DNA from 4 places in the Jejuibacter calystegiae genome. Region 2 is predicted to be linked to each of the others. Evidence: predicted binding sites of a transcription regulator. Region 2 holds the regulator's gene; each other region holds the start of a gene.
The links. The regulator Fur, encoded in region 2, represses iron uptake genes when iron is present. The targets are predictions, from matches to a motif close to ATAATAATGAGAACNACTATCAA.
Positions count from the first base shown of each region.

Region 1: a site for Fur is predicted at 1,525-1,547, ahead of FEM41_RS12370 (TonB-dependent siderophore receptor). Genes of this name have one in related genera too.
Region 3: a site for Fur is predicted at 1,316-1,338, ahead of sodA (superoxide dismutase [Mn]). Genes of this name have one in related genera too.
Region 4: a site for Fur is predicted at 1,763-1,785, ahead of fhuF (siderophore-iron reductase FhuF). Genes of this name have one in related genera too.

Region 1 is NZ_CP040428.1:2,711,624-2,714,739, forward strand. Features, by position in the region: gene nfrB (cyclic di-3',5'-guanylate-activated glycosyltransferase NfrB) at 1-960, opposite strand, end outside; gene FEM41_RS12370 (TonB-dependent siderophore receptor) at 1,593-3,116, shown strand, end outside.
Region 2 is NZ_CP040428.1:2,907,539-2,910,654, reverse strand. Features, by position in the region: gene ybfE (LexA regulated protein) at 1-221, shown strand, start outside; gene fldA (flavodoxin FldA) at 373-903, shown strand; gene fur (ferric iron uptake transcriptional regulator) at 1,194-1,646, shown strand; gene glnS (glutamine--tRNA ligase) at 1,763-3,116, opposite strand, start outside.
Region 3 is NZ_CP040428.1:995,361-998,476, forward strand. Features, by position in the region: gene FEM41_RS04620 (hypothetical protein) at 34-264, opposite strand; gene sodA (superoxide dismutase [Mn]) at 616-1,236, opposite strand; gene rhaT (L-rhamnose/proton symporter RhaT) at 1,548-2,582, shown strand; gene rhaR (HTH-type transcriptional activator RhaR) at 2,612-3,116, opposite strand, start outside.
Region 4 is NZ_CP040428.1:1,938,747-1,941,862, forward strand. Features, by position in the region: gene FEM41_RS08955 (MFS transporter) at 1-262, shown strand, start outside; gene FEM41_RS08960 (YbaK/EbsC family protein) at 256-714, opposite strand; gene fhuF (siderophore-iron reductase FhuF) at 825-1,613, opposite strand; gene FEM41_RS08970 (DUF1435 family protein) at 1,803-2,051, shown strand; tRNA gene FEM41_RS08975 (tRNA-Leu) at 2,113-2,199, opposite strand; tRNA gene FEM41_RS08980 (tRNA-Leu) at 2,232-2,318, opposite strand; tRNA gene FEM41_RS08985 (tRNA-Leu) at 2,348-2,434, opposite strand; gene rsmC (16S rRNA (guanine(1207)-N(2))-methyltransferase RsmC) at 2,559-3,116, opposite strand, start outside.

The DNA.
Region 1 (3,116 bases), 200 kb from region 2:
GGTAAAGGTATCCGGGAAATATTCCCGTACGCAAATGACGTTGGAAGTGCGGCGACTCTGTAAAAAACGCCGGGGCTGGCTATCCTCTTCCCGCACCACCGGAAAACGCACGAAGATCTCTTTCATGCCTTTGGCTTTCAGGCGGAAGCCAATGTCGTAATCTTCGGTCAGACTCTGTACGTCGAAGGCGATACCGTCGCCGTCCGCCAGCAGCGCCATAACGGCACGGCGGCTAAAGCAGGTGCCGACGCCCGCGCTGGGTACCTGACCGGCAATCGCCTCGCGTACCGGAACGTCCTTACCGTGCAGCTCTGCGAACTCGTCGATATAGGACATGCTGGTGAAGTGGTTCCACTGGCGCTCAAACGGATAAACCGGAACCTGAATCAGATCCTTGCGATCCACCAGATGGTTAAACAGTCGCAGCTCCATGGGGGAGATCACATCCTCTGAGTCATGGAGAATAAAGCCCGCGAAGGAAAACCTGGCGCTGCGTTCAAACTGGGTAATGGCATCCAGAACGTTGTTCAGGCAGTCGGCCTTGCTGGTGGGGCCGGGACGGGCGCAGACCACCTTATGCACGTTGGGAAAGCGAGCGCACACTTCATCGACGTCGCGCTGGGTATCCGGATCGTTAGGATAAGTGCCGACAAAAATATGGTAATTCTCGTAGTCCAGGGTGGTGGCCGCCAGTTCGGCCATGTTGCCGATGACCCCGGTTTCGTTCCAGGCCGGAATCATGATAGCCAGCGGCTTTTCATCGGGCTTGTACAGTTCCCGGTAGTCCATTGGCTTATGCTTACGGTATACCGTGAGGGCACGTTTGATTCGTCGCAACCAGAAAACGATATCGATAAAAAGGTCGTCCAGACCGCTAATAAACATCAGGCAGGCCAGACCAATAGCTATCACCTTAAGCCCGTACAGATAAGTGGCAAAGGCATCGACAAACCAGCTCATATTAATATCCTGAATATTGGTGCAGGTATTGCAGTCCTGTTTTTTACTACGTGAGATCGTACATCCCTGATGTTCAGCCTGCTGAATCATCTGATAGACGTATGAGCCAGGATGAGTGTTGTTATGTTTATGTTTTTTATGGTTTTTAGACAGTATTTTTTTGTTTTTTTAAGCGAGTGAAGCCTCCCCTGATATTTTAGCATTGAATCTAACTTAATGTATATTAAAACGTATTTTTATCTACGCTGACGGCTTTATCTTTTGCATTGCAAATTAAAATTCTTTTTTTATATTTTCTATGGCTTTTTCTTATGTTTGATTTTCTTCCCTGAGACGATTTTAGTTATCCTTTAATGCATTTTTATTTCTTTTGAATGAATATTATTTCATGTCCGTTTTTTCACTTTTAATAGCCGGATGTTGAATTGTCCTGTGGGTTTTTCATTTGGGCTGATTAAAACCACAGATTTATCTCATGCGTTGTTGATGTCGAACTCTTCCCCGTAGCCTCAAGTGCTGAAGAAATTGTGAAGAAAATAAGGAGATTCATTACCCTGGATTGTAATGATAAGGATTATCATTATCATCCCGATTTGCGCCTTTCATTTGGTTACATTATGGAAAATAACGTCATGTTTATTAATAAAAATTACATCAAGACACCGCTGGCTGTACTGATTGCCAGCCTGGCGGGCGGCAGTGCGTTTGCCGCAGATGACTCTTCGGTCGGGGATGGAGATGTGATGGTGGTACAGGCCACTGCGGAGCAGGAGCTCAAACAGCAGCCTGGGGTCTCCATCATTACTGCCGACGATATCGAAAAGGATCCGCCGGTAAACGATCTGTCCGATATCATCCGCAAAATGCCAGGGGTTAACCTGACCGGCAACAGCGCCAGCGGCAGTCGTGGCAATAACCGCCAGATTGATATTCGCGGTATGGGGCCAGAAAACACGCTGATACTGATTGACGGAATTCCGGTGACCTCCCGTAATTCTGTGCGCTACAGCTGGCGCGGCGAAAGAGATACCCGTGGCGACAGCAACTGGGTACCGCCGGAAATGGTCGAGCGTATCGAAGTGCTGCGTGGTCCCGCCGCCGCTCGCTACGGCTCAGGCGCCGCGGGCGGCGTGGTGAATATCATCACCAAACGACCGTCTAACGACTGGCACGGCTCGCTGTCGCTGTTTACTAATCAGCCGGAGAATGACCAGGAGGGCGCCACTAAACGTGCCAACTTTAGCCTGAGCGGGCCACTGGCCGGGGATGCGCTGACTATGCGCCTGTACGGCAATATCAATAAAACCGATGCCGACGCCGCCGACATTAATACCGCCCAGAATGGCTCTTACGCCGCCGGGCGCGAAGGGGTGCGCAATAAAGACATTAATGCCATGGTCTCCTGGAAGCTGTCTCCCCGGCAGATCATCGACTTTGAAGCGGGATACAGTCGCCAGGGCAACATCTACGCCGGGGATACCCAGTACAGTAACAGCAACGTCAGCCCGGACGGTCTGATCTCCACGCTTTACGGGAAAGAGACCAACCGGATGTACCGCCAGAACTACGGCATAACCCATAACGGTATCTGGGACTGGGGGCAGTCAAAACTGGGGTTCTACTACGAAAACACCCATAACACCCGGATGCAGGAAGGGGCGGGTGGTAAGGTCGAAGGGATGATTAACGCCACCGACTACGATACCAGCAAACTGGAAAGCTACCGTTCGCTGGCCGAGGTGAACCTGCCGCTGAATCTGCTGTTTGACCAGACCATCACTCTGGGCGCGGAGTGGAACCGCGAGGCGCTGGACGATCCTAATTCGATGTCGATGACCAATGCGTCCGGTACTACGATAGGCTCGATCTCCGGCGATGCCAGCGAGCGCAGCAGTAAAAACAGCGCCAATACCGCCGCCGCCTATTTTGAAGACAATATTGAGCTGCGCCCGGGCACCAATATTATTCCGGGGCTACGTTTCGACTACCACACCGAATTTGGCTCGAACTGGAGCCCCAGTTTAAATGCATCGCAGGAGCTGGGTGACTACTTCAAGATTAAGGCGGGGATCGCCCGGGTGTTTAAGGCGCCGAACCTGTATCAGTCCAGTGAAGGCTATCTGCTGAGTACCCGTGGCAACGGCTGCCCGAACAAT
Region 2 (3,116 bases):
GTCGACCCAAAACCAATCCGCTGTCGCGTGACGAGCAACTGCGCATCAACAAGCGCAATCAGCTCAAACGTGACAAAGTCCGCGGCCTGAAGCGCGTTGAGCTCAAACTCAATGCCGAGGCGGTGGATGCGCTCAATGAGCTCGCCGATGCGCGTAACATCAGCCGCAGCGAGCTTATCGAAGAGATTCTGCTGAGCCAGCTCGCCCAGCTCCGGGGCTAAGACCGCCCCTTACGCCGTCAGGTATGTTGCATACTGTGCACCCTGCGGCGAATAGCGGTTTCCGCACTCGAAGGGCTTCTGCTATGATTGCCCTATCCGTGGGCATTACGCAGCCACCATACTTTTTTAGATTCAAGAGGTTACTTTACTCATGGCAATCGTAGGCATTTTTTTCGGCAGCGACACCGGCAATACCGAAAATATCGCAAAAATGATTCAGAAACAGCTCGGTAAAGAAGTTGCTGAGGTGCATGATATTGCTAAAAGCAGCAAAGAAGACCTGGAAGGCTTCGATATTCTGCTGCTTGGTATCCCGACCTGGTACTACGGTGAAGCACAGTGTGACTGGGACGACTTCTTCCCCACGCTGGAAGAGGTAGACTTCAACGGTAAGCTGGTTGCGCTGTTTGGCTGCGGCGATCAGGAAGACTATGCGGAATACTTCTGCGACGCGCTGGGTACCATTCGCGATATTATCGAACCGAACGGCGCCACCATCGTGGGTCACTGGCCGACCGAAAGTTACCACTTCGAAGCGTCGAAAGGGCTGGCCGATGATGACCACTTCCTGGGTCTGGCTATTGATGAAGACCGTCAGCCGGAGCTGACCAACGAGCGCGTTGAGAAATGGGTTAAGCAGATCTCTGAAGAGCTGCATCTTGATGAAATCATCAACGCCTGATGATAAGTTGTTGCGGCGCGATCTGCGCCGCATTAATAGATATAACCGATAGTAATAATTGATACATTTCCTTAACTTTGCCCCACTAAGTTGTACAATAAGCCCGGTAAATTGGGCATCGGTGCCGTATCTGGCATAATTTTTCCCACTTTTTTATTCACATTTTTGCAGGTTGAACGCGGTTTTCATTTACCCTTCACGGTTCTATAATGAGACGCATTCATCTTTTTCATGAATTCTATGCAGTGCTCCAGAGGAGCTAAGTCATTAAGCAACAGGACATATTCCGCATGACTGACAACAATACCGCATTAAAGAAGGCCGGCCTGAAAGTCACGCTTCCCCGGTTAAAAATCCTGGAAGTGTTACAGGAGCCTGAAAATCACCATGTCAGTGCGGAAGACTTGTACAAGCGACTGATCGATATGGGTGAAGAGATTGGTCTGGCCACGGTTTACCGCGTGCTGAACCAGTTCGACGATGCAGGCATTGTCACCCGTCACAACTTCGAAGGCGGAAAGTCTGTTTTTGAGCTGACGCAGCAGCATCATCACGATCACCTTATCTGCCTGGATTGCGGCAAGGTGATTGAATTCAGCGATGATTCTATTGAAACTCGTCAGCGCGAGATCGCCACCCGGCACAATATCCGCCTGACCAACCACAGCCTCTACCTGTACGGCCACTGCGCTGAAGGAGACTGTCGGGAAGACGATGGCGCCCATGAGGCCAGCAAGAAGTAAGCGAGTCTACGCCACAGCCAAAAAAAACCGGAGATCGCTCTCCGGTTTTTTGTATAGAGAATAAAACCCCGGCGCAGAGGCCGGGGTTTTACTTATGGCGATTCAGGCGCGCAATATTAGCCGCCCATTTTCGCCCAGGTATCACGCAGTCCAACGGTGCGGTTAAATACCGGCTTATCGGCGCTGCTGGTCAGCCCATCAAGACAGAAGTAGCCTTCACGTTCGAACTGGTACGCGTTTTCCGGCTGTGCCGCCTTCAGGCTCTGCTCTCCGTAGCCCTGCTTCACCACCAGCGATTCTGGGTTAACGGTAGAAAGGAAATCTTCCGCCGAGCCCGGGTTCGCCACGCTGAACAGACGGTCATAGAGGCGGATTTCAATGGGCAATGCGTGAGCAGCGCTGACCCAGTGAATCACCCCTTTCACCTTGCGGCCATCGGCCGGATCTTTGCTCAGGGTATCAGCATCGTAGCTACAGCGAATCGCGGTGATATTGCCATCGGCGTCTTTTTCCACCTCTTCGGCTTTGATCACATAGGCGTTACGCAGACGTACCTCTTTGCCCAGCACCAGACGCTTATACTGCTTGTTCGCTTCTTCACGGAAGTCAGCGCGATCGATCCAGATTTCACCGCTGAAAGGCACCTCGCGGTTACCCATCTCCGGACGGTTCGGATGATTCGGCATGGTCACCATCTCGCTCTGCCCCTGCGGGTAGTTGGTGATGATAAGCTTAACCGGATCGATAACCGCCATCGCACGCGGCGCATTCTCATTCAGATCTTCGCGAATGCAGGCTTCCAGCGACGCCATCTCAACGGTGTTGTCCTGCTTGGTCACGCCGATACGTTTGCAGAATTCGCGGATAGAGGCCGCAGTGTAGCCACGGCGACGCAGACCGGAAATGGTCGGCATACGCGGATCGTTCCAGCCTTCCACTATCTTCTCGGTCACCAGCAGATTGAGTTTACGCTTGGACATAATGGCGTATTCCAGATTCAGGCGCGAAAACTCGTACTGACGCGGATGAGCCGGAATGGTGATATTGTCCAGCACCCAGTCATACAGGCGGCGGTTATCCTGGAATTCCAGGGTACACAGCGAATGGGTGATCCCTTCCAGCGCATCGGAAATGCAGTGGGTGAAATCATACATCGGGTAGATGCACCACTTATTGCCGGTCTGGTGATGATCGGCAAATTTAATGCGGTACAGCACCGGATCGCGCATCACCATAAACGGCGATGCCATATCGATCTTCGCACGCAGGCAGGCGGTGCCCTCGGCGAATTCACCGGCACGCATCTTTTCAAACAGCGCCAGGTTCTCTTCCACGCTGCGATCGCGATACGGGCTGTTCTTGCCCGGCTCGGTCAGAGTGCCGCGGTATTCACGAATCTGCTCCGGCGTCAGTTCATCAACGAAAGCCAGGCCTTTGTTGATCAGTTCGATGGCGTAGTGGTACAGCTGG
Region 3 (3,116 bases), 1.9 Mb from region 2:
CCGTTCCCTGTGGAGGACGCGCCGGGATAACGCTTACTTCGAAGAGGAACCGAAAAGTCCGCCCAGTACGCCCTTCAGAATGCCGCTCACGGTATCGCCTACGGTCCCCGCAGCCTCACCCGCAGTGTCACCAACACCGCCAATCACTTTATCTGCCAGTTTCGCTATGCTCACCACAGTGCTCAAAACGGAACCACCTGAAACATCGTCCAGCATCTCGTCCGACAGCTCGATCATGTTTGCTTCTGCTTTATCTGTCATCATAGTTTCCTCACTCTTTATCAGTGTTTACATAATGGTTCAGACCGTGATGTCACCATAACTGCCCCTGCTTCCTTTCACCCTCCTGGCTGAGCTGCCATTTCCGTGACGAGTTAAATCCTGGCACAAACATTAGAATTGTGAATGTTTTTAGGATTAGTTTTATTAAAAAATCGTTAACCACATGCTAATTGTGAGTAAAACACACGAAAAACCACAATACCAACGATGAATAAATAAGAACTGCTTATCTATTGATCCAGAAAGAACTTTGCCTGTTTCGGAGGGATACTTCGGGAATAAACCAAAAAAAAGCGAGCCCGAAGGCTCGCTTATCCGTCTTAAGTGACGCGATTATTTTTTAGCGGCGAAACGCGCTGCAGCTTCGTCCCAGTTCACCACGTTCCAGAATGCTTTGATATAGTCCGGGCGGCGGTTCTGGAATTTCAGGTAGTAAGCGTGCTCCCACACGTCCAGACCCAGGATCGGGTAGCCGGAAGCGCCAGAGATAGCTTCACCCATCAGCGGACTGTCCTGGTTTGCGGTAGAAACTACAGCCAGCTTGTCGCCTTTCAGCACCAGCCATGCCCAGCCGGAGCCGAAGCGGGTTGCAGCCGCTTTCTCGAACTCTTCCTGGAATTTCTCAACGCTACCGAAATCGCGCTCAATGGCGGCTTTCAGGTCGCCCTGCAGGGTGGTGCCTGTTTTCAGACCTTTCCAGAACAGGCTGTGGTTAGCGTGGCCGCCTGCGTTGTTACGCAGCGCGGTTTTCTTATCGGCCGGAACCTGATCCAGACGGGTAATCAGTTCTTCTACCGGCAGAGCAGCCAGTTCCGGCAGGCTTTCCAACGCAGCGTTGGCATTGTTTACATAGGTCTGATGGTGTTTGCTGTGATGAATTTCCATCGTCTGCTTGTCAAAGTGCGGCTCCAGCGCGTCGTAGGCGTACGGCAGGGATGGCAGTGTATAGCTCATACTCTTCTCTCCATTTATTGTCGGGCGGCAGAGTTTTTGTTAATGCCGCGTAAGCATTCGGTTCATTATAGTTAATTAAATGATATTGAAAATGTTTATCAATGCCACACATTTCGTGCGCATATTACTAAATCATAACTTTTGGTTATGATAGTAAAAATGTGAAGCCATACAAGCAATTCCTGATCATTTTGCCAGCCGACACGCCATTGCGGCAGCAGTGTAAAGGTTCTCCCAGGCGTCTCTTTTTTAGACTGCCAGACGGGTAGCGCCGCGAGCGATATCCGACAACCCCCAGGGAGAACAAAAAAATGAATGACGCAATTTCAACGGGCATCCTCTGGCATCTGGTGGGCGCAGCCAGCGCCGCCTGCTTTTATGCCCCCTTTAAAAAGGTCAAAAACTGGTCATGGGAAACCATGTGGTCCGTGGGTGGTATTGTCTCCTGGATAATCCTGCCCTGGGCAATCAGCGCCGCGCTACTGCCCAACTTCTGGGCCTATTACGGCTCCTTTAACGCTTCTACCCTGCTGCCGGTATTCCTGTTTGGCGCCATGTGGGGGATCGGCAATATCAACTACGGCCTTACCATGCGCTATCTCGGTATGTCGATGGGCATCGGTATCGCCATTGGTATTACCCTTATCGTCGGTACGCTGATGACGCCTATCCTGAACGGCAAGTTTGGCGTGCTGATCGGCACCCCAGGTGGCCAGATGACCCTGCTGGGCGTTCTGGTAGCACTGATCGGCGTGGCAATAGTCACCCGCGCAGGCCAGTTGAAAGAGCGCCAGATGGGCATCAGGGCCGAAGAGTTCAACCTGAAGAAGGGGCTGATTCTGGCGGTGATGTGCGGCATCTTCTCTGCCGGTATGTCCTTCGCCATGGATGCGGCCAAACCGATGCACGAAGCCGCAGCGGCGCTGGGTGTTGATCCTATGTATGTCGCACTGCCCAGCTATGTGGTGATTATGGGCGGCGGCGCGCTGATCAACCTGGGTTTCTGCTTCGTGCGCCTGGCAAAAGTGCCAGGAATCTCCCTGAAGGCGGATCTGTCGGTGATGAAGCCTCTGCTGATTACCAACGTCCTGCTTTCCGCACTGGGCGGCCTGATGTGGTACTTCCAGTTTTTCTTCTACGCCTGGGGACACGCCAAAATCCCGGCCCAGTATGACTACATGAGCTGGATGCTGCATATGAGCTTCTACGTACTGTGCGGCGGCCTGGTGGGGCTGATCCTGAAAGAGTGGAGCAACGCAGGACGTCGCCCGGTAGGGGTTCTGAGCATTGGATGTATCGTGATTATCATTGCCGCCAACATCGTTGGCCTGGGCATGGCGAAATAACGCGCGCTGTGGCACCCGGAACGATACGGCTACAGACCAGCGCGGGTGAGCACTGGCTCACTCGCGCTCCCCTCCTCCCGCTGGCGCCACTGGCTTGGCGAAGCCCCACTCTCCCGGGTAAAGACCACCGAAAAGTAGTTACTGTCTTCAAAACCACACTGCATCGCCACTTCGCTGATTCGCATAGCAGTATGGCGCAGCAGGTACTGGGCATGGCAGATGCGTAACTGGCGCAGATACTGGCCCACGGTCATGCCCGTCTGCTGGCGGAACTGCTGACGCAGAGTACGCACGCTGCACTGCTGCACGGCGCAGAAAGCCTCCAGATCGAAAGGGGCGCTCAAACTCCCCGCCAGTGCGGTAATGAGCCGATCCAGCGCGCCGCCTTCGGTTTCCTGGCCTTCAATCTGCTCTGGCAAATAACGGTGACGTTGCAGGAGCAGCAAAATCTGCAAAAACAGGGTTTCCGCCATCGACTGCGACAGCGTATCGCGTCGGGCGCTTTCCAGCTCCAACTGGCCGATCACCTGACGC
Region 4 (3,116 bases), 970 kb from region 2:
TGAGCTGGTACCAGCTAATGCTCGTGCCGTACTGCCTGGCTTCGTTTACCAGTTGGGTAACCTGATTGCTTCGGTGAATGCGACGCTACAGGCGACCATCGCCGAACGCCACGGTGGCGATTATGGTCTGGCGATGGCCATTGTGGCCGGGACGGTGGCGATTCTTATCTGCCTGCTGGTGGCCTTTGGCCGGGAAACCCGGGGGATGGTGATTTCTGGCCAGCAGGGCGTAACCCCGGCGTCACGGCAACACAGTCATTGACAGAGATCGGCCCATGTGGCTTCTGTGAGCTCCGCAAGCCGGGAAGGCGATATACGTACGGCGCTATGGATGGCGCCCGCGGCGGGGAGAACTTCAGCAAATTGTTGCAGGGAAACATCGCAGTAAATCGGTAGCGGATTCTCCAGCCCAAACGGGCAGACGCCCCCCACCGGATGGCCGGTCCAGGTCACCACTTCATCGCTGCTCAGCATCCGGGCCCTGGCGCCAAAAAAGGACTTTAGCTTCTTATTGTCGAGGCGAGCGTCTCCTTTCGCGACGACCAGTACCACATTGTCTTTTACTTTGAGTGAGAGTGTTTTGGCGATCTGCCCGGGCGTTACACCATGAGCGACGGCGGCCAGTGCGACAGTAGCGGTACTCTGATTCAGTTCAATGATTTCAATATCGGGGGCATTGTCGGCAAAAAACTGCCTAACGGATTGCAGGCTCATTAATCTTCTCCTGATAAATGCGCCTGATAATCTGTCACAGGGAGAGCGGGCTGTAAACCGCCAGGACCGCTATAGCGACCGGGAATTCAGAGCTTTCTGTATGTAGGGGATTATTTCAGGGTGCAGTCGCCGCACTGCTGGACACCGGGCAGTCGGTTGCGCTGGCAGCAGGTGCGGCGTACCAGCAGGCCGTCGCGCGGAACGACGGTGCGAAACAGCGGGTTATCGCGACCGCAGCTTAACTGTTTGCTGAAGAAGCAGCGCTGGCGCAGGGCATGATACTGTTCATCGCCCAGCAGGGAACGGATTTCGCCCAGGAACCAGTTCACCAGATAGCCGGTGTTGCTCCAGATTAGCTTGCCGCTAACGCCGCCGCTGTTTTCCAGGGCGCTGACGACCGGCAGAATGCCATCCATCCACAGTGATTCCAGGCGCTGCTCAAACGAGAGTGTCGTGAGCTGGCGATTTTCGCGAACGTGCAGATGGAAGTGGGCGACGCGGCCGGTTTCATGGAAGACGGCGTGTACGGCGTCAGGGGCGACTGACAGCGCTTTACCAGAATGGAACAGCGCCAGCATTAGTGGGGGCACCAGCAGACCGATGTACCACTGCGCCCAGAGAGAGGCCAGTGGCTTATTCTGGCGCTGCGCATCCGGGTCGTTACGATAGATATGTTGCGCGTAGCTTGCCATCAGGGCTTCGAGGGTGGCGGGGCGGGACCATTCGCTCAGCGTCATTCCCTCTGCCGGAAGCTGGTCCGACAGAGTTATGGTCTCATTAAACCACGGGCGCTGTTCACTAAAGGCGGCACGAAGCGTTTCGGCCAGCGGCTGCATCCTGCCTGTCTGTTCCGGCAGCCAGATCCCCGGCTGCGCAATGTGCGTGCTCTGTAGTGACATGGGCGAATTGCCAATCTAAATGATAATGATTGCCAATCTTAATCATCGCTATAACCGATGGCAAGGGATTTCCTGGAAGGCATGCGTAGCATCAAAAAATGGTGATAGCAGAAGAAAAAAGTGGGCTGACAAATGAGAAGTACTACCATATGATACTGGTTATCATTATCAATTGTTGGAATGGTCGATATGTTGCAACGGGGTCTGGAAAGCGGTTGGGCTGGCCTGTTTTCTGGCGTTCTGGTGGCGTCGGGGCTGATATTGGGCGATCTCTCGTTTGGCACCTGGCGGTTACTGATGGCGCTGGCGATGGTGGCGACCGTCGCGATGCTGTTCCACCGGCGGCTGCGCCACTATCTGCTGTTGCCATCCTGCATTGTCGTCGCGATGGGAATGGTGCCTGTGCTGATGCATAGCGCAGCGTTTTCCGGCCATTAGCGGGAAGGGCATGAAAAAGCGTTTGGATTTTGGGGAAATAAGAGAAAAATCAGGAAGAGACTGGTGCGAGGGGAGGGACTTGAACCCTCACGTCCGAAAGGACACTAACACCTGAAGCTAGCGCGTCTACCAATTCCGCCACCTTCGCACAGTTTGTCTGATGTGATATCGCCCGCGCAGTGGTGCGAGGGGAGGGACTTGAACCCTCACGTCCGTAAGGACACTAACACCTGAAGCTAGCGCGTCTACCAATTCCGCCACCTTCGCAGGTACTGCTAACGATATCTTGTGGTTGTTGGTGCGAGGGGAGGGACTTGAACCCTCACGTCCGTAAGGACACTAACACCTGAAGCTAGCGCGTCTACCAATTCCGCCACCTTCGCATCACAGCGCGAGAAATCTCGCAACCACGGAGGCGCATTCTAGATGTTTTATCGCCGTCGTCAACAGTTAATTATGTGCCGTCATGCTGAATGGTGCAAAAAGCGGCACATTGGGCAAAAAACGTTAACGGCGGGCGCCGCGGCCATATATGGCGCGATATACCTTAAAGCGTCCGTTCTGGGCCAGCACCTCGTGACTGCCGAAAACTTCGTCCAGCACATTCGGATATGGCAGGAAGGCGTTGGCGACAATTCTGAGCTCGCCGCCGCTGTTCAGGTGGCGTACGGAGTGACGGATGAGCTGACGAGCTGCTTCCAGGCTGGTTTCGCGCCCTTCGTGGAACGGCGGGTTGGAGAGGATGATATCGAAACGCCCCTGTACGTCGGACAACACATTACTGGCCAGTACGTTGCCTTCCAGACCGTTTGCAGCAAGCGTCGCGCGGCTGGCGGCCAGAGCCGGGGCCGAAACGTCACACAGGGTCAGACGCACCTTGGGGGAATGACGCGCCAGCGCAACGGCGAGTACCCCGGCGCCGCAGCCTACATCCAGCACTTTACCTTTGGTATGGGGCATAAAGGTGGAGAGCAGCAGTTGGCTGCCGCTGTCGAGCCCGTCGCGGCTGAAGACTCCGGGCAGGGTTTTGATGGTCATGCCGTCGTGGTGATACTCGCCCCACCA